2 regions of the Azospirillum largimobile genome follow, and region 1 is predicted to be linked to the other one. Evidence: predicted binding sites of a transcription regulator. Region 1 holds the regulator's gene; the other holds the start of a gene.
The links. The regulator HrcA, encoded in region 1, represses chaperone genes, less so after heat shock. The targets are predictions, from matches to a motif close to GTTAGCACTCNCCNNNGGNGAGTGCTAAC.
Positions count from the first base shown of each region.

Region 2: groES (co-chaperone GroES) is a predicted target of HrcA. The motif match lies at 3,017-3,045, and genes of this name have one in related genera.

Region 1 covers NZ_CDRMUA020000001.1:2,730,956-2,740,332, forward strand. Annotated here, with positions in the region: gene ACWPKK_RS12950 (NifU family protein) at 1-127, shown strand, start outside; gene ACWPKK_RS12955 (DUF1848 domain-containing protein) at 373-1,284, shown strand; gene ACWPKK_RS12960 (response regulator) at 1,418-1,795, opposite strand; gene grpE (nucleotide exchange factor GrpE) at 1,954-2,577, opposite strand; gene hrcA (heat-inducible transcriptional repressor HrcA) at 2,635-3,675, opposite strand; gene ACWPKK_RS12975 (creatininase family protein) at 3,818-4,564, opposite strand; gene ACWPKK_RS12980 (YifB family Mg chelatase-like AAA ATPase) at 4,787-6,319, shown strand; gene ACWPKK_RS12985 (alpha/beta fold hydrolase) at 6,472-8,031, opposite strand; gene ACWPKK_RS12990 (MarR family winged helix-turn-helix transcriptional regulator) at 8,972-9,346, shown strand; gene ACWPKK_RS12995 (pyroglutamyl-peptidase I family protein) at 9,355-9,377, opposite strand, start outside.
Region 2 covers NZ_CDRMUA020000001.1:2,328,905-2,338,281, forward strand. Annotated here, with positions in the region: gene ACWPKK_RS10980 (DMT family transporter) at 1-339, opposite strand, end outside; gene ACWPKK_RS10985 (hypothetical protein) at 354-695, opposite strand; gene groL (chaperonin GroEL) at 973-2,616, opposite strand; gene groES (co-chaperone GroES) at 2,665-2,955, opposite strand; gene ACWPKK_RS11000 (usg protein) at 3,314-3,577, shown strand; gene ACWPKK_RS11005 (hypothetical protein) at 3,734-4,042, shown strand; gene ACWPKK_RS11010 (lysozyme) at 4,179-4,673, shown strand; gene ACWPKK_RS11015 (COX15/CtaA family protein) at 4,775-5,848, shown strand; gene ACWPKK_RS11020 (Crp/Fnr family transcriptional regulator) at 5,944-6,630, opposite strand; gene ccoS (cbb3-type cytochrome oxidase assembly protein CcoS) at 6,789-6,989, opposite strand; gene ACWPKK_RS11030 (heavy metal translocating P-type ATPase) at 6,895-9,377, opposite strand, start outside.

The DNA of each region.
Region 1 (9,377 bases):
GGTCTATCTGGCGATGAAGGGAGCCTGCTCCGGCTGCCCCAGCTCCACCGCCACGCTGAAGCACGGCATCGAGAACATGCTGCGCCACTACATCCCCGAAGTGGTCGAAGTCCGCGCCGTCCAGTAAGACTGTAAGCCAATCGGTTCAAGCCCCTCTCCCTCGATGGGAGAGGGGTTGGGGTGAGGGTGGCGTCGGCAGACTTGCCGGGCCGAAGTTTGCCTTCGCCTTTGCAGGCCGAGCAGCACCCCTCACCCCAACCCCTCTCCCGCAAGGGGAGAGGGGCTTTATGTTGTACGTCAAAGCGTCAGGCAACCAGCTGTTGATGCCGGCCCGCCCTTGATGCGGCGGGCCGGCATTCCCATGCTGGCTGCATGATCATCTCCGCCAGCTACAAGACCGACATTCCCGCCTTCTACGGGCGCTGGTTCCTGAACCGCCTGGATGCCGGCTATTGCCGGATGGTCAATCCCTATGGCGGCCAGACCTACCGTATCGACCTGACCCGGCCGGCGGTCGATGGCTTCATCTTCTGGACCAAGAATCTGGGGCCGTTTCTCGGCGCGCTCGACAGCGTGGCGGAACGGGGCTTTCCCTTCGTCGTGCAGTACAGCGTCACCGGCCTGCCGACCGCGCTGGAGCGTTCGGTTCCCGATTGGGAGACGGCAGTCGGCCATATGGCACGGGTGCGCGAGCGCTGGGGACCGCGTGCGGCGGTCTGGCGCTACGATCCCATCGCGCTGACCGAGGCCACGCCGCCGGACTGGCATCGCGAGACCTTCGCCGCCATCGCGCGCTCGCTGCGCGGGGCGACCGAGGAGGTGGTGGTGTCCTTCCTGCAGCCCTACCGCAAGACCGCCCGCAACCTCGCCGCGGCCGGCATCGGCTGGCGCGATCCGGAAGGGGCGGAGAAGCGTGAGCTGCTGACGGATTTGGCCGGCATCGCGGCGGGGGAGGGGATGGCGCTGACGCTCTGCACCCAGCCGGAGCTGGTGGACACGCCCGGCACGGCGCCGGCCCGTTGCGTCGATGCGGTTCGGCTGTCGGACGTGGCGGGGTATCCGGTCGCGGCAAGGGAGAAGGGCAACCGGCCCGGCTGCCTGTGCGCGGAGAGCCGAGACATCGGCGACTACGACAGCTGTCCGCATGGTTGCGTCTACTGCTACGCCGTCGCCGACCGTGGCAAGGCACAGCAGCGCTTCGCTGCGCATGACCCCGAGGGGGAGTTTCTGGTGGCGCGGCCTCTGCGCTCCGAAGTCCCCTCTCCCCCCCGGGGAGAGGGTTAGGGTGAGGGGGATGCGCGGCGAGGATTTTCAAAGATCGCGCAGTTTCCGCTCCTCACGTAATCCACCCTATGCATCCCCCTCACCCCGACCCTCTCCCCGGGGGGGAGAGGGGGAAATCCCGGAGAGAGACGGCTTACGGACAGACCTTCCGCACCGTCTCCACCAGCTTTTCCGGATTGAACGGCTTCACCAGCCAGCCGGTGGCGCCGGCTTCGCGGCCGGCGGTCTTCTTGGCGGGATCGGCTTCGGTGGTCAGCAGCAGGATCGGGGTGGCGCGGTTGAGGGCCGAGGCGCGGATGGCGCGGGTCAGGGCCAGCCCGTCCAGGCCCGGCATGTTCAGGTCGGTGATGATGCAGTCGAACTTGCGCTGGTTGACCAGGGCGAGGCCGGCAGTGCCGTCCGACGCCTCCGCCACCTCATAGCCGGCGCCTTTCAGCGTGAACCCCACCATGTCGCGGATGGTCTTGGAATCGTCGACGGTCAGAACGCTCTTGGGCGCAGAGGGGGGCATGGAACGCGGCTCCGGTTGCTCGGCCGAAAGGAATAAGGGAAAGGCCTAGGCAATTTCCCGGTGACCGTCAACCGCTGGCGTCCCCTATTCCGAACAACGCAAAGCCCCCGGCCCGGCGGCATCGCCGCTGAACCGGGGGCTTTGCGGAGACTGTATGCTTACGCCTTCGTATCGACGTGCTGCCCGCCGGCGTCGCCGCCCTTGGCAACGCCGACCATCGCCTCGCGCAGCAGGCGGCCATGGATGGTGTAGCCGGGCTGCAGCACCTGGACGACGGTGCCGGCGGCCTTGCCGGTGTTCTCGATCTCGAACATGACCTGATGGAAGTTCGGGTCGAACGGCTCGCCGGCCGGATCCAGCTTCTTGATGCCGGCGCGATCGAAGGCGGCGAACAGCTGACGCTCGGTCGCCTCGACGCCGACGGCGAGGCCCTTCAGCATGTCGTCCTGCTCGCGGCCCTCGGCCGGGACGGCGTCCAGCGCACGGCGCAGGTTGTCGGCGACCGACACCAGTTCCTTGGCGAAGCTGGACACGGCGAACTTGGTGGCGTCCTCGCGGTCGCGCTGGGCACGGCGGCGGGTGTTCTCCGTCTCCGCCATGGCGCGCAGAAGCTGGTCCTTCAGGCTGGCGACCTCCGCCTCCAGCTTGGCGACGCGGTCCTCGGGCGAACCGGCATCGGCACCGTTGGGGGCACCGTTGGCGGCGCCCGTGTTGGCGGTCTCGGCGGTGGCCTCGGTCGGCTCCACGGTGGCGTCGGCGGGCTTGTTCTGCTCTTCGCTCATGGTTTTCTCAATTCTTGCTTGGTCAGTATGGCGGGGAGTGAGGCGAGGTGGGGGTGGTCAGCCGATCAGCCGGCTGACCACCTTGGCGGTGTAATCCACCAGCGGAATGATGCGGGCGTAGTTGATGCGGGTCGGGCCGATGACCCCGATGGCGCCGATCACCTGCTCGCGGCTGTTCTGGAACGGGGAAATGATCATCGAACAGCCGGAGTGGTTGAACAGCACGTTCTCCGCCCCGATGAAGATCTGCACGCCGTCGCCGCGGCCGGTGGCGTCCAGCATGCGCAGCATCGTTTCCTTCGTCTCCAACGCCTCGAACAGGGCGCGCACGCGCTCCAGGTCGGACAGCGCGGTGACGTCCTCCAGCAGGCGGGACTGGCCGCGGACGATCAGCTGGCCGGCATTCGACCCGCCGCTGCCGGCCCAGGTGGCCAGCCCGGCGGCGACCACCTTGCGCGACAGCTCGTCCAGCTGGGTCTTCTGCTGTTCGATCTCCTGCAGAACCTCCTGCCGGGCCTCGTCCAGCGTGCGGCCGGCGAGCTTGGCGCTGAGGAAGTTCGACACCGTCTGCAGGGTCGAGGTGGGGACCCCCATCGGCACTTCGATCACCCGGTTCTCGACCAGCCCATCCTCGTTCACCAGAACGACGAGGGCGCGGCCGGGGCCGAGCGACACGAACTCGATATGCTTCAGCGGCCGGTCGGTCTTGGGCGCCACCACCAGCCCGGCGCAGTGGGACAGGCCGGACAGCATGGTCGACGCCTCCCCCAGCACGTCGGCGAAGGCGCGGCCGGAGGCGGAGCATTTCGCTTCGATCGAGGCGCGCTCGTCCTCGGTCAGCGACCCGATCTCCAGCAGGCCGTCGACGAACATGCGCAGGCCGGCGTCGGTCGGGATGCGGCCGGCGGAGGTATGCGGGGCGTAGAGCAGCCCCTGCTCCTCCAGGTCGGCCATCACGTTGCGGATGGTCGCGGGCGACAAGGCCATGCCAAGCCGCCGCGAAATGGTGCGCGAGCCGACGGGTTCGCCGGACGCCACATAGGCGTCGACGATCAGTCGGAAGACTTCGCGCGATCGCTGGTTCAGCTCGTTGATCATGGACGTCGAAGAGGACCGTCGTTTCGGATGCGGTCGACGCGGACTGGAAATCCCGTCGACCGGTCCGAATTTAGGCAGGTCCAATCACCGAATCAACGTGCGGGGCGAAGATGCCCCGCTCACCTGCGACCGTGGGACGTCCTTACTGCTCCGCCAGGAAGGCGCGGTACTGGGCGCCGATGGCGCCGACCGCGGCCTCGTACAGGCGCTGGCCGTGCTCGGGGCGGGCAAGGCCGGGGGCGGAGCCGATGCGGCCGTCCGGGTAGCGGCGGCGGAAGTCGCGGGCGTCGTGGAACCCGCCGGCCGGCGCCTGTTCCGGTTCCATCACCGCGGTCTTGATCGAATCGGGATAGGCGTATTGCGTTACCGACACCTCGCTGGGCGTGGCGTGCGAACCCTCCTTGCCCTGGTACAGCTCGCGCGACAGGCGGCCGACCTCGCCGTTCTCCCACCAGTTCACCAGGGTGCAGCGCAGGTCCGGCGCATCGCGGCCGCGCAGCGCCCGGTTCTCCGCATAGATTTCGTAGAAGGCGGCGCGCAGCGTGGCGATGTTGCCGCCATGGCCGTTGACGAAGAAGAAGCGCTCGAACCCGTGTTCGGCCAGCGAGCCGACATAGTCGCGCAGCACCGCGATCAGCGTCGACGGCTTCAGCGTCATCGAGCCGGGGAATTCCATGTGATGGACGGCCATGCCGACCGGGATCGTCGGGCCGACCAGCGCGCCGGTGGCGTCGCCGACCCCCTTCGCGATGACTTCGGCGCAGATGGCGTCGGTGCCGACCAGCCCGTTCGGCCCGTGCTGCTCGGTCGAGCCGATCGGCATGATGATGCCCTTGGAGGTCTTCAGGTAGGCCTCGACCTCGGCCCAGGTGCTCAGGTGAAGCTGCACGGTGGCGGTTCCTTTTCGACGATGCGTGCCGGGAATGCGGCCGGGAATGCGGTTGCCCTCATGTTAGGCGGCGCGCCGGCTGCGACAACCGTTCCCTGCGCCGGGCGGGCATGCCGGAGCCGGAGCGACCGCATGCACTCATCCCGCGCTGGCGCAATGATGTTGCGATGACTACAATCGCGTGCATTATGCCCGAGCGGGCGTCTCTTCCGGGGTGAAGTGGTGGTTGCGCGCGTCAACACGGTGGCGTTCCAGGGCATCGAGGTGCTGGGGATCGACGTCCAGGTCCAGATGTCCGGGGGGATTGTCGCCTTCACCGTTGTCGGCCTGCCCGACAAGGCGGTGGGCGAAAGCCGGGAGCGGGTGCGCGCCGCCCTGCACGCGCTGGGGCTGGCGCTGCCCGCCAAGAGGATCACCGTCAACCTTGCTCCCGCCGACGTGCTGAAGGAGGGCAGCCATTTCGACCTGCCGATCGCGCTCGGCCTGCTGACGGTGATGGGAGTGCTGCCGGATGCGGAGATCGCCCGCTACGTGGCGCTGGGTGAGCTGGCGCTGGACGGGGCACTGACCCCGGTGGCCGGCGTGCTGCCTGCCGCCATCGACGCGCTGGCCAACGACCGCGGTCTGATCTGTCCGGCGGCTTGCGGTGGCGAGGCGGCCTGGGCCGGTCCCGATCTAGACGTGCTGGCGCCGGCCAACCTCCTGGCCTTGATCAACCACTTCAAGGGCACCCAGGTGCTGACCCCGCCCAAGCCGCGGCTGCAGGAACAGGACGCGCCGCCGCCCGACCTGCGCGACGTGAAGGGGAACGAGACCGCCAAGCGCGCGCTGGAGGTCGCCGCCGCCGGCTCGCACAATCTGCTGATGATCGGACCGCCCGGTTCCGGCAAGTCGATGCTGGCCGCCCGCCTGCCCGGCCTGCTGCCGCCGCTCGACCCGGCGGAGGCGCTGGAGGTGTCGATGATCCACAGTGTCGGCGGGCTGCTGGAGGAGGGACGGTTGCTGCGCCAGCGCCCTTACCGCTCGCCGCACCAGTCGGCCAGCCTGCCGGCGCTGGTCGGCGGCGGCACGCGGGCTAAGCCGGGCGAGATTTCCCTGGCGCATCAGGGCGTGCTGTTCCTCGACGAGTTGCCGGAGTTCCCCCGCCCGCTGCTGGAGGCGTTGCGTCAACCGCTGGAGACCGGCAAGGCGGTGGTCAGCCGCGCCAACCACCATGTGACCTATCCGGCGCGCGTGCAGCTGGTGGCGGCGATGAACCCCTGCCGCTGCGGCCATCTCGACGACGCCTCGCTCGCCTGCGCCCGGGCGCCGAAATGCGCCATGGAGTATCAGTCGAAAATCAGCGGACCGCTGTTCGACCGCATCGACCTGCACATCGATGTGCCGGCGGTCAGCCCCGCCGACCTCAGCCTGCCGCCCCCGGCGGAGGGCAGTGCCGACATCGCCGCCCGCGTCGCCGTCGCCCGCGCCATCCAGGCGGAGCGCTATGGCGGCTTCGGTCCTTACCCGGCCGGCCGGGCGGTGCGGACGAACGCCGAGGCGGACGGCGAACTGCTGGAAAAAGTAGCCTCTCCCGACGCTCCCGGCCGCGCCCTGCTGACCGAAGCGGCGGAGCGGCTGAAGCTGTCCGCCCGCGGCTACCACCGGGTGATGCGGGTGGGGCGGACGCTGGCCGATCTCGACGGTGTGGAGGGGGTCAGGCGCCGCCACATTGCGGAGGCTCTGAGCTACCGGCGGATCGCGCCGGGGCGGTGAGGGGGGTGGGCTGACGAATGCCCCCTCCCTAACCCTCCCCCTCTTCGAGGGAGAGGGGACTGCCGCTTCCTGTCCCTCCACCGCCAAAGGAGGGGGAGGGAAGGACCCGCGGCGAAGCCGTGGGAGGGAGGGGGCAACCAAACTTGACGCCCTCACGGCCGCTCGAACACCGGCGGCTTGGCCGCTCCCGGACAGACGGTCGCCGGCACCGACTCCTGCTCGACGAAGGTCACCGCGGCGGCCATGGCGCAGTCCTCGCTGGAGGTCACGATGTGGCTGGCGGCACGGAAGACCAGATGACGGCTCTTGGGCAGGGTGGCGGCGGCGCGGTCGCCCCATTCCGGCGGGGTGACCGGGTCGTAGGCGCCGGACAGCAGCAGGACCGGAACCGGGCTGGCGACCGGCAGCCGTTCGGCCGCTTCCTGGTGGCCGGCGGGCCACAGGCGGCAGACGCGCTGGCCGGGATCGTCGGTGGCGACGAGGCCGTAGGGCGCATAGCGACGGGCATTGTCGGCACGCTTCAGCGGCTCGGCGCTGTTGACCGACTCCCGGCACTCGGTGGAGAAGACCAGCCCGTCGGCGATTTCCGGGTCGCCCAGCCAGTTGGCCGGCGCCCATTCTGCGAGGGTCGCATACTGGCCGCGGGCGGCGCGGTCGATGATGGTCGGCACGAGGGGGACCGCCTCGCTGATCGCCAGCGCTTCGAGCCCGGCGGCGATCGCCATCCCGCCGGTCATCCGCAAGGCGCGGCGCGTCTCGTGGTCGCCGACGATGATGTCGACCGGGTTGCGCTCCAGCCGCTCCACCAGGTCGAGGAAGCGCTTTTCCAGATCGGGGAAGGCCGACCGGCAGCCGCGGTTGGCGGCGCAATCGTCGAACAGCCGGCGATAAGCCCGCTGCGCCAGCCAGCCGGCCTCCTCCTGCGCGTTGACGTCGGGTGGGTAGACGCTGTCGAACACCGCGGTGCGGACACGGCCGCCCTGCCGCCGCAGGATCTCCAGACCCACCCGCGTGCCGTAGGACACCGCGAACAGGTTGATCCGCTGGGCGCCCAGCGCGGTGGCGATGTCGAGCGCATCCTCCGCCGCGACGGGGGTGGAGAACTGGGTGCCGTCCAGCCCGGCCGCCGTCAGCCGGGCGGCGCAGGCGCTGACCGCCGCCCGTTCCGCCGCCGCCCGCTGTTCGCGCGTCAGCGGCCGGGTGCCGCGGGTGGGGGCGACGCCGTCCAGTTCGGGACAGTCGGTGTCCGGCTCCGCCCGGCCGACGCCGCGCGGATCGAACAGGATCAGGTTGCGGGCGCGGCGGAAGGGGGCCGACAGCTCCCACCACACCTCCATCCGCTCTTCCGTCGCCTCGCTGCTGCCGAAGGGGGACGCACCGGGACCGCCCTCCAGGAACAGCACGGGGTCGGGGGCGGGCTGGCGGGCGGTGCTCAGCAGGACGGCGACCGGCAGGCGCAGGCTGCGGCTGTTGGGGCGGTCGCGCCGTTCCGGAACCGCCACCGTTCCGCACAAGGCCGCCTCACCCTCCGGCACGGTGAACCAGCAGGGACCTGGGGTGAAGCGCGCCTCCGCTGCCGCCGGACCGGTCCACAGCACCGCCATCGTCGCGACGGCCATGGCCACCGCCGTCGCCACCACCGCCGGGACCGCCCGCCGCGTCAGGGCGGAGCGCACCGCTGTCGGCCATACGGGGTGGAGGGCGATCAACACGAATGGACGATCCGGAACCGATGGATAGGAAGCCGATGGACGGAGTACCGCCGACGGCTTTGTTTGACCGACCAGCCCCCTGCTTGTCCATAGGCGCCCGCCGCCATCCCGCCCGTTGGAGAAACCGTGCGCGAGCGGTGCCGATTTGCCACAGGCGTGCGGCAATGGTCACGCCGCTCCCGAATGGACACGCCGATCCACCGACGGACAGGTTGACGGAACACATCCGACTGCGGAACTATTTCGCCTCCAGAGCCCCCGGCATTCGGGGCCTTTCAGGCAAAGGAGCAGATCATGCCGACCTTATGGACGGCGTTGCGGAGCCGCTGGCTCGATTCCGGGGCATCCTCCGGACCGGGCCGATTGTGCGACCACCTGCGGCGCGACATCGGACTGGCGGACGGAGAGGCCGGGGACGGAGAAGAGCCTCCACTCGCGTGCCGTCTTCCGCCTTTTCATATCCGCGATCGGAACCTATCGGACGCGCGGACATTTTTGACCTTGCAACCGTATCGCTGAGCGGCGATACCGGATCCGCCGGCCTCTCACGCCGGCATCACTCAACCCCTGGAGAGTATCGATGAAAGCCATCGTAACCACCGCCCGGACTCGCCGATCGGGCGATCCGGCCGCCACCGCCGCCAATTGGGCCGCCCATATGGCCGCCAATCATGCCCAGCCGGCCCGCCTTCTTCCCGCACCCTTCGAACGTGAATTCCGGATATCGAGAGGATCCCATGTGTGTCTTTCTGGGTTTTTGCGGTCACCGTCTCTTCGTTGAACACGCCCGCTGGGCATCGCCGGCCGGGTCCTTCGACCTGCGGCGTGAAAACGGGGAAGTCATCCTATGGCTTGGACGCCTGAACATCATCTACACACCGGCCCGTTGGGGACCACCCTCCCGCGCTGCATAGCGCGCGGCGCCGCGGAGACCTGCTGAATGCCGGCCCGCGTTCGTCATGACGAGGTCCTTACCGTCGTCCAGGTGCTTGAGGCGTTCCGCAAGCTCGACCCCGACCTGCCCATCCAGTATGCGCTGAGTTTCATGACCATCGCGCAGAGCGAAGGCATCTCCATCGGCGAACTGGCGGAACGCCTGGGCATCGCCCAATCCTCCGCGTCGCGCAACGTCGCGGCGCTTAGCCGCTGGCACAGCTTCGGCAAGGCCGGCCTCGATCTGGTGCAGGCGCAGGAAGACCCGCGCGAGCGCCGCCGCAAGATCGTCACCCTGACCGACAAGGGCCGTGAGTTCCTGGACGCGTTGCGCGCCATCGTGAACCCGCCCGACCAGCGCCGTCCAGCCAAGACGGCCTGATCTTATCTTCAGGCGATCCCGTTCAGCGCCG
Region 2 (9,377 bases), 400 kb from region 1:
CTGCAGCATCACGCAGTTCAGCGCGGTCGTCGTGTTCAGCGCGATGTATTGAAAGGTGTTGTAGATGCCGATGCCCAGCGTGCCCAGCAGCAGCACGCTCTTCCACCGCGCCAGGATCGGCGTGATGTCGTGGCGCAGGTGCGGCCAGGCGAAGGGCAGCACGATCAGCACGCCCAGGCACCAGCGCCAGAAGGCCAGCCCGATGGGCGGCACGGCCCCGGCGACCGCACGCCCCAGGACCGCGTTGCCTGCCCAGAACAGGGGCGGCAGCATCATCAGCAGCCAGGCCTGATCGGCGAGACGGGATCCTTTGACGGGAGCGGTGCGATCGGCAGGCATGGCGCTGTGCGTCCTCAGCTGCGGCGGCGGGGCGAGGCGAAGACGCTGGATGCGGACACCGCGGCGTTGCGGTCGCCGCCGTCTTCGGCGCGGAAGACGCTGGGGCGCGATTCGCGGCGGGGGGGACGCGGCGCGTCCTCGCGGCCCTCGCGGCCCTCCCGCGGAGGCTTGGCAGGCTGGCGCAGTTCGGCGTCGAGTTCGGCGATGCGCTTGACCAGCGCTTCACGGATGGCGGGGGCCGCGTGGGCTTTCAGCGTCGCCAGCTGCTCCTTGAGCTGAACCAGCTGGCGCTGCTTCTGCTCGCGGGTGCGCTTGATGGCGACGTTGTCGGAATGCTGGCCCTCGAAGGAGCGCATGGAACAGGCCCTCGTTGAAAAATACGGAAGTCAGAGGCCGGCGCCCCGCATTGGGGCGCCCGGCGAGAGGGGCCGATTATTGGGAGGCGCCCGCGCCAAAGCAAGGCGGACTTCGCCTTGACTTTTCCGGATGGCGAAGGGTGGCTGCAACCGGCCAACCTATCCCCGGCGCATCTCCGGCGCATCCCCAGCCCCAAAAGAAAAAGGACGCCCCCTTGCGGAGGCGCCCCTTTCCCGAACCGCGGAACGGTCGGCAAATAGACGGACTGCGGGCTGATTAGAAGCCCATGTCGTCCATGCCGCCCATGCCACCCGGCATGCCGCCCGGAGCAGCCTTCTTCTCCGGCTTCTCGGCGATCATCGCCTCGGTGGTGATCAGCAGGCCGGCGATCGAGGCCGCATCCTGCAGGGCGGTGCGGACCACCTTCACCGGGTCGATGATGCCGGCGGCGACCAGATCGGTGAACTCACCCTTCTGGGCGTCGTAGCCGAAGTTGGCGTCGTTCTGGTCCAGCAGCTTGCCGACCACGATCGAACCGTCGGTGCCCGCGTTGTAGGCGATCTGACGGACCGGGGCCTGCAGGGCGCGGCGGATGATGTCGATGCCGACGCGCTGCTCGTCATTGACCGGGACCAGCTTGTCCAGCGCCTTGCCGGCGTACAGCAGAGCGGAACCGCCACCGGCGACCACACCCTCTTCCACCGCGGCGCGGGTGGCATGCATCGCGTCGTCAACGCGATCCTTGCGCTCCTTCACCTCGACCTCGGTGGCACCGCCGACGCGGATGACCGCGACGCCGCCGGCCAGCTTGGCCAGACGCTCCTGCAGCTTCTCGCGGTCGTAGTCCGAGGTGGTCTCCTCGGCCTGGGCGCGGATCTGGCCGCAACGGGCTTCGATGTCGGCCTTCTCGCCGGCGCCGTCGACGATCGTGGTGGTCTCCTTGGAGATCACGACCTTCTTGGCGGTGCCCAGCATGTCGAGCGTGACGTTCTCGAGCTTGATGCCGAGATCTTCCGAGATGACCTGGCCGCCGGTCAGGATGGCCATGTCCTCCAGCATCGCCTTGCGGCGATCACCGAAGCCCGGGGCCTTGACGGCGGCGATCTTCAGGCCGCCGCGCAGCTTGTTGACGACCAGGGTGGCCAGGGCCTCGCCCTCGATGTCCTCGGCGATGATCAGCAGCGGACGCGACGACTGGACGACGGCCTCGAGGACCGGCAGCAGCGGCTGGAGGCCCGACAGCTTCTTCTCGTGCAGCAGGATGAACGGGTTTTCGAGGTCCGCGATCATCTTGTCGGCGTTGGTGATGAAGTACGGCGACAGGTAGCCGCGGTCGAACTGCATGCCCTCGACGACGTCCAGCTCGGTGTCCAGGCTCTTGGCCTCTTCCACCGTGATGACGCCCTCGTTGCCGACGCGCTCCATCGCCTGGGCGATCATCTTGCCGATCTCGGCTTCGCCGTTGGCGGAGATGGTGCCGACCTGGGCGATCTCGTCGTTGGTCGTGACCTTCTTGGCGCGGGCCTGGATGTCGGCGACGACGGCGGCGACGGCGATGTCGATGCCGCGCTTCAGGTCCATCGGGTTCAGGCCGGCGGCGACCTTCGTCACGCCTTCGCGGACGATGGCCTGGGCCAGAACGGTGGCGGTGGTGGTGCCGTCACCGGCCAGATCGTTGGTCTTCGAGGCGACCTCGCGGACCATCTGGGCGCCCATGTTCTCGAACTTGTCCGACAGTTCGATTTCCTTGGCGACCGACACACCGTCCTTGGTGATGCGCGGAGCGCCGAAGGACTTCTCGATCACGACGTTGCGGCCCTTCGGGCCCAGCGTGACCTTCACGGCGTCGGCGAGGATGTCAACGCCACGCAGCAGCTTTTCGCGCGCGGTGGGGCCGAACTTGACGTCTTTGGCAGCCATGTCTCGATTCCTTTAACTTGTAAATTTCGAAGGATACGGGCGGAGGACTTAGGCCTCGATGACGCCCATGATGTCCGATTCCTTCATGATCAGGTAATCGACGCCTTCGATCTTCACTTCCGTGCCCGACCACTTGCCGAACAGGATACGGTCGCCGGCCTTGACGTCCAGCGCCACGACCTTGCCGGCCTCGTCACGGGCGCCGGGGCCGACGGCGATGATCTCGCCTTCCTGCGGCTTTTCCTTGGCCGTGTCGGGGATGATGATCCCACCCTTGGTCTTGGTGTCGGACTCCAGACGCTTGACGACGACGCGGTCGTGCAGCGGGCGGAACTTCATGGAATGCCTCCTTGGATCAAGGCTTGGTTCTGACTGACGTGAATTGGCGCGGGCGGCGGCTGTTAGCACTCCCACCCGGCGAGTGCCAGACAGCTAATCGAAGCAGTTTGGGGATTCAAGAGGCTCGTTTCGGAATTTGGCGCAAATGCCGGCAGCACTCGTCGCCTCATGCTGCTAACACATTGGTCGAAAACGATTTTCTGTCTTGCGAGAGGAAGCGGCGCCGGGCAAGATTTCTTCAAAGGGTCACATGAAGACCCGACCGTCCCGGTACCGGCGCACCGCCGCCGGGATCGCATGAGAGGAACCGGACACCGCACATCCCCGACCGATCAGCCGACCGCATGGGAGACCGCGCATGGCCAATCTCGTCCTCCAACTCCGTGATTTCCGCCTGACCACGGCCGAGATCCTCTATCACATGCCGGACCATCCCGGCCTTCTGCAGTGCTATCTGTGGCAGGATCTGGATCAGGCGCCGGAGTATCCCGTCCTGCGGCGCTTCCTCGATTTTTGGCAAAGCAACCTCGACGGCAAGCTGCATTCGGTGCGGCTGGCGACCCAGCCCCTGATCACCCCCGGCGATCTGCGTCACGCCGCCGTGGATTTCCATATCCGTTGATGCCCGTCCGGGCTCCATGTCGACGTCCTTCCAGGCGTCGACGGCGGCCCCCGGCATCACGCCTTCCGCGCCCCTGTGACAGCCGTCACAGCGCCCGCTCACCCGGATCGCTAAAATTTTAGCAAATACCGGCGGCGACAGAGTGCGGAGGGCGCAATGATGGCGGAGCGCAGGACAAAGTCCTGGAAAGAAGGCTGGGGCGATCGTGATGCCGTCGGCAGCATGTCGGACAAGGTGGCAGACGACGTGGCGGGCAAGGTGGCGGGCAAGGTGGCGAACGGAGCGGCGGACCGCACCGACGCCCGTCCGGCCATCGGACAGCCGACTTGCAAGCCTCCGACCCGGCAGGATCGCGAGGGCAGGCTGGTGGAGGCGCTGCTGGAATTCACGACCATCGCCGGACTGTTCGCGCTCCTGTTCGCCCTGTTCGTGCTGTTCGGCGCTGCCCACACTCTGGCGCCCTGAGCCTAACGCCTCGCCCCCGTAACTGATTGCGGCAATTTTAAATCTGCTCTTCCCGTATCACGGGTATTTCGCCTAGGATCGCCTCCGTTGAGGGCGGATGCCATCCGCCCGGCGCGCGAAGCGGGAGTTTTCAATCATGACCACCCAGCCGGTCTGCCAAGCCGCGGTCGACCTCGTGAAGCATTTCGAAGGTCTCTATCTCAAAGCCTATCTCTGCCCGGCGGGCGTCCCCACCATCGGCTACGGCCACACGGCCGGCGTGAAGATGGGCCAGACCATCACCGCCGATCAGGCCGACAGCTTCCTCGCCTCCGACCTGACGGACGCCGCCGGCCGCGTCGACGCGTTGGTGAAGGTATCCCTCAACGATGACCAGCGGGGCGCCCTGTCCTCCTTCGTCTTCAATTTGGGGGCTGGCAGCCTGCAAAGCTCGACCCTGCTGAAGCTGCTGAACGCCGGCGACTATGCCGGGGCCGCAGGCCAGTTCGGCCGTTGGGTCTACGCCACGGTGAACGGCAAGCCGAGCCAGCTGCCGGGCCTCGTCGCCCGCCGTGCGGCGGAGGCGGCGCTGTTCCAGAGCCAGACCGCCCAGGCCCAGGGCGGCATCGCCACGGCCGACGGCACCGCCTGAGCGGGCACCGTCCGATCCATACGGGACAAGAGGCGTTTGACGGAGCGGGATGTTCGCACCACATTGGCGAACATCCCACCGCCGTGCTCCGGAATACCGCCGTGACCGCCCTTGCCTCCGACAGCCTCGCCTCCTCCGCCCGCCCGAACGCCGATCGGCCGATTGCCGCCTGGCTTCTGGTCTGCGCCGCCATGGTGCTGGCCATGGCCGTGATCGGCGCCATCACCCGGCTGACCGAATCGGGATTGTCGATGGTGGAATGGAAACCGCTGATCGGCATCCTGCCGCCCTTGTCGGAGGCGGAGTGGAACCGGGTCTTCGACCTCTACAAGCAGACTCCCGAATTCCGCATCTACAACAGCCACATGGATCTGGCGGGGTTCCAGTCGATCTTCTGGTGGGAGTGGTTCCACCGGCTGTGGGGCCAGCTGATCGGGTTCGTCTTCCTCATCCCCTTCCTGCGCTTCTGGATGCAGGGCCGCATCTCGCCCGAACTGTGGCCGAAGCTGGCGGGTCTGTTCCTGCTGGGCGGACTTCAGGGCGGCATCGGCTGGTTCATGGTGAAGAGCGGGCTGGTCGATGCGCCGAACGTCAGCCATTACCGGCTGGCCCTGCATCTCGGCACCGCGATCCTGATCTACGCCCTGCTGCTGCGCACCGCGCTGGGGCTGCTCGACCCGCTGCCGCTGGCGGGATGGCGTCCGGAAGCCGCCGGCCTGCGCCGCCACACCGGCTGGGCGCTGGGGCTGGTCGCCGTCACCATCGTCTGGGGCGCCTTCGTCGCCGGGTCGGATGCCGGCCTCGCCTACAACACCTTCCCGCTGATGGCCGGCCACTGGATTCCGCCGGAGGTGAACACGCTGACCCCCTGGTGGCTCAACCCGTTCGAGAACACCGCGGCATTGCAGCTGATCCACCGCACGCTGGCGATCCTGACCGGCGTCGTGGTCCTGGTCCTGGCCGTTCGCGTACTGCGCACCCGCCTGCCCGGCCGTGCCAGCCGCGCCGCGGTGGCGTCGGCCGCCATGATCCTGCTGCAGATCGCGCTGGGCATCGCCACCCTGCTGACCGTGGTGTGGATCCCCGTCGCCGCCGCCCATCAGGCAGGCGCGATCCTGGTGGTGTCGATGCTGGTGTGGCTGCAGTTCGAGTTGCGGCCGGTGCGGCGGGAGTAAGGGCAGCCGGACTCCGGCAACGATCACCGCTCCGGATACAACGGTAATTTGAGATGACGCAGTGTGGTTCGGAAACTAAGGCGTGACGGCCTGCGTCACGCCCCTTCGGCCAGATCGTACATCGCGTCGATGTCCGCGATCAGGACCTTGTTGCCTTCCTGCAGCGAGATGACGCCCGCGGTCTTCAGCTGGGTGAAGGTGCGGCTGACCGTCTCGGTGGTCAGGCCCAGATAGTCGGCGATGTCGGCGCGGCTCATCGGCACGAAGACCGGGTTTTCCTTGTGGCCGCGGCGGGCGGCGCGCTGGGACAGCATCAGCAGGAAGGAGCAGATCTTCTCCTTCGCGGTCTTGCGGCCCAGCAGGAGCATCTGGTCCTGAGCGGCGGCCAGTTCGTTCGACGCCATGGAGAACAGGCGCCGCTGCATCTTGGGGAATTCCTCCAGCAGCGCGTCGATCTTCTTGCGCGGGAAGCGGCAAAGCGAGGCGCTGGTGACGGTCTCCGCGGTGTACGCATAGCTGTCGTTGACGGCCAGCCCCAGGAAGTCGCCGGTCACCAGGAAGCCGGTGATCTGGCGGCGCCCGTCCGGCAGCAGCTTGTACAGCTTCACCGTACCGGAGGTGACGTTGTAGAGCGCGTCGGCCGCGTCGCCTTCGGCGAACAGGGTGTGGCCGGCATCGATGCGCACATTCTGCAGAATGTCGGCAAGACGGCGCAGCTCCTCCGGTTCCAGCGCGGCGCAAACCGTCAGGCTGCGCACGGGACAGGCCCCGCAGGGATTCATTTCCGTCGCAGCGCTCTTTTCCCGAGCACGAACCGTATCAAAAGGTGGCATGGACGAACCCAGCCTTTCATTCCGCATGGGCTCATATTGGTGGCAATCGCTGAGAATCGCAACCTCGCACGCATACAACCTTTTCTTTGCCCATACGGGCTTTGGCACTATTGCCTCCGGACAGCCTCCGTGGCGGCCGGCTCGGTCCCCGACCGGGGAGCCGCCGGCAGGTCGTCGTCGAACAGGACGCGGTGCGCCGCGCCGTCGAGATCGTCAAACTGGCCGGACTTCAGCGCCCACAGAAAGGCCGCCAGCCCCAGACCGCCCAGGCTGAGTGCGATCGCGATCAGATAGAGAAGCTCGTCCATCACCCGAATCCTTACCCGGCAGATCCCGCACAGTCATATCCTGGACGGGAACATCCTTGACGACGGCACCGCGGGCCAGCCGCAGCGCGTTGAGAATGACGATCAGCGACGACGACGACATGGCGAGCGCCGCCAGCAGCGGCGTCAGCATGCCGCCCATCGCGAGCGGCACGGCGCAGAGGTTATACACCAGCGCGATGCCGAAATTCTGCCGGACCAGACGGCCGGACCGGCGGGCGACCTCCACAGTCTCGACGATCGGGCGCAGCAGGCGACCCTGGAACACCACGTCCGCCGTGGTCTGGCTGACGTCCACCGCGGTGGAGGGCGACATCGACACCGCCGCCGCCGCCAGCGCCGGGGCGTCGTTCAGCCCATCGCCCACCATCAGGACGGTGCGTCCCTCGGCGGCCAGTTCCGCCAGCACGGCGGTCTTGTCGGCAGGCGTCTGCTCGGCCCGCCAGTCGGCGATGCCCAGCCGCTCCGCCACCGCCGCAACAGCGCCACGGCGGTCGCCCGACAGCAGCCGCACCTCCAGCCCGCGGGCCTTCAGCGCCGCCACCACGGCCACGGCGTCCGGCCGCGGAGCGTCGAGGAACACGATTCGCCGCGGCTCCTCGCCCGGACGGGCGAGCCACAGCTCCGGACCGGCGGCGTCCTCCGCCTCCAGCGGCGCGCCGGTGAAACGGCGGCTGCCGAGCCGGACCTCCCCATCGTGGGTGTCCAGCGACAGGCCGGCACCGGCGACCTCGCGCACGCCCGCGGCGACCGGCACCTGCGGCGCGGCGGCTGCGAGCGCGCGGGCCAGCGGATGCCGGCTGGCCGCGGCCATCGAGGCCGCCAGCGCCAGATCCTCCGCCGCCAGCCCGTCCAGCTGCGGCACCGGGCGTCCTTCGGTCAGGGTTCCGGTCTTGTCGAACACCACCGTGTCGATGCTGGCCAGCCGTTCCAGAGCGGTCGGGCTCTTCAACAGGGTGCCCTGGCGCATCAGGCGGCCGCTGGCGATCACCTGCACGACCGGCACCGCCAGCGCCAGCGCGCAGGGACAGGTGATGATCAGCACGGCGATGGCGTTCATCAGCGCGTCCTGCCACATCGCCCCGCCCAGCAGCATCCAGGCGGCGAAGGTGCTCAACGCCGCCAGATGCACCACCGGAGCGTAGAGGCGCGACACCCGGTCGGCGATGGCGACATATTTGGCGCGGCCCTGCTCCGCCACCTCCATCAGCCGGACGATCTCGGCCAGCAGCGTGCCCTCCCCCACCGCGGTGACGGTCAGGCGCAGCGGCGCGGTCAGGTTCAGCGTTCCGGCGAAGACCTGGTCGCCCGGCCGTGCGGTGCCTGGCACCGTCTCGCCGGTGATCAGGCCGGTGTCGAGGTCGGAGATGCCGTCGGACACCCGACCGTCCACCGGGATGCGTTCGCCCGCCGCGACCAGGATGGTGGTTCCGCTGGTGACCTGTTCCGGCGGAACGACGGCGCTGGTGCCGTCCTCGCGCAGGATGGTGACGGCGTTGGCGCGCAGGCCCAGCAGCTGTTCCGCGGCCGAGCGCGCCCGGCCGCGCGCCCGCTGGTCGAGATAGCGCCCGACCAGCAGGAAGAACAGCAGCATGACGCCGCCGTCGAAATAGGCATGGTCGCCGCTGTGGATCGTCTCGAACAGGCTCATGCCGGTGGCGAGCAGGACACCGATGGTGATCGGCACGTCCATGTTGGTGCGGCCATGGCGCAGGGCCGACAGCGCCGAGCGCGCGAAGGGACGCAGCGCATAGGCGATGGCCGGCATGCAGATCAGCGCCGAGATCCAGTGCATCAGGTCGCGGGTGGCGGTGCCCATGCCCTGGCTGTGGCCGGCCCAGACCGACACCGACAGCAGCATGACGTTGCCCATGGCGAAGCCCGCGACGGCCATGGCGCGCAGAAGCTCCTTCTCGCTCCTCGCCTGGGCGCCGCCCAGCCGGTCCGGATCGAAGGGCACGGCGCGATAGCCCAGTTGGGCGACGGTGCCGACCACCGTGTTGGCATCGGTGACCTTGGGGTCCCAGCGCACCGTCAGCCGGCGCGTGGTCATGTTCATGCGGGCGTGGCCGACGCCCGGCTGGCGGCTGAGCGCCGATTCGATCAGCCAGACGCAGGCCGCGCACTGCATGCCGTCGACCATCAGGTGCAGGCTGCGGGTGCCGTCGGAGTCCTCGCGCGCATGCGGTTCGTAATCCACCGTCGGGGCGTCGTCGGGGCGCAGCGGGCGCGCGGTGGGATCGACGCTGCGACGCTCGTAGTAGCGCTCCAGCCCCAGGCCGCGGACGAGATCGTAGGCGGCGGCGCAGCCGGTGCAGCAGAAGGGGCCGACCCCGTCGGTGGCCGTCGTGGCGGAGTTGGAGTTTGAAG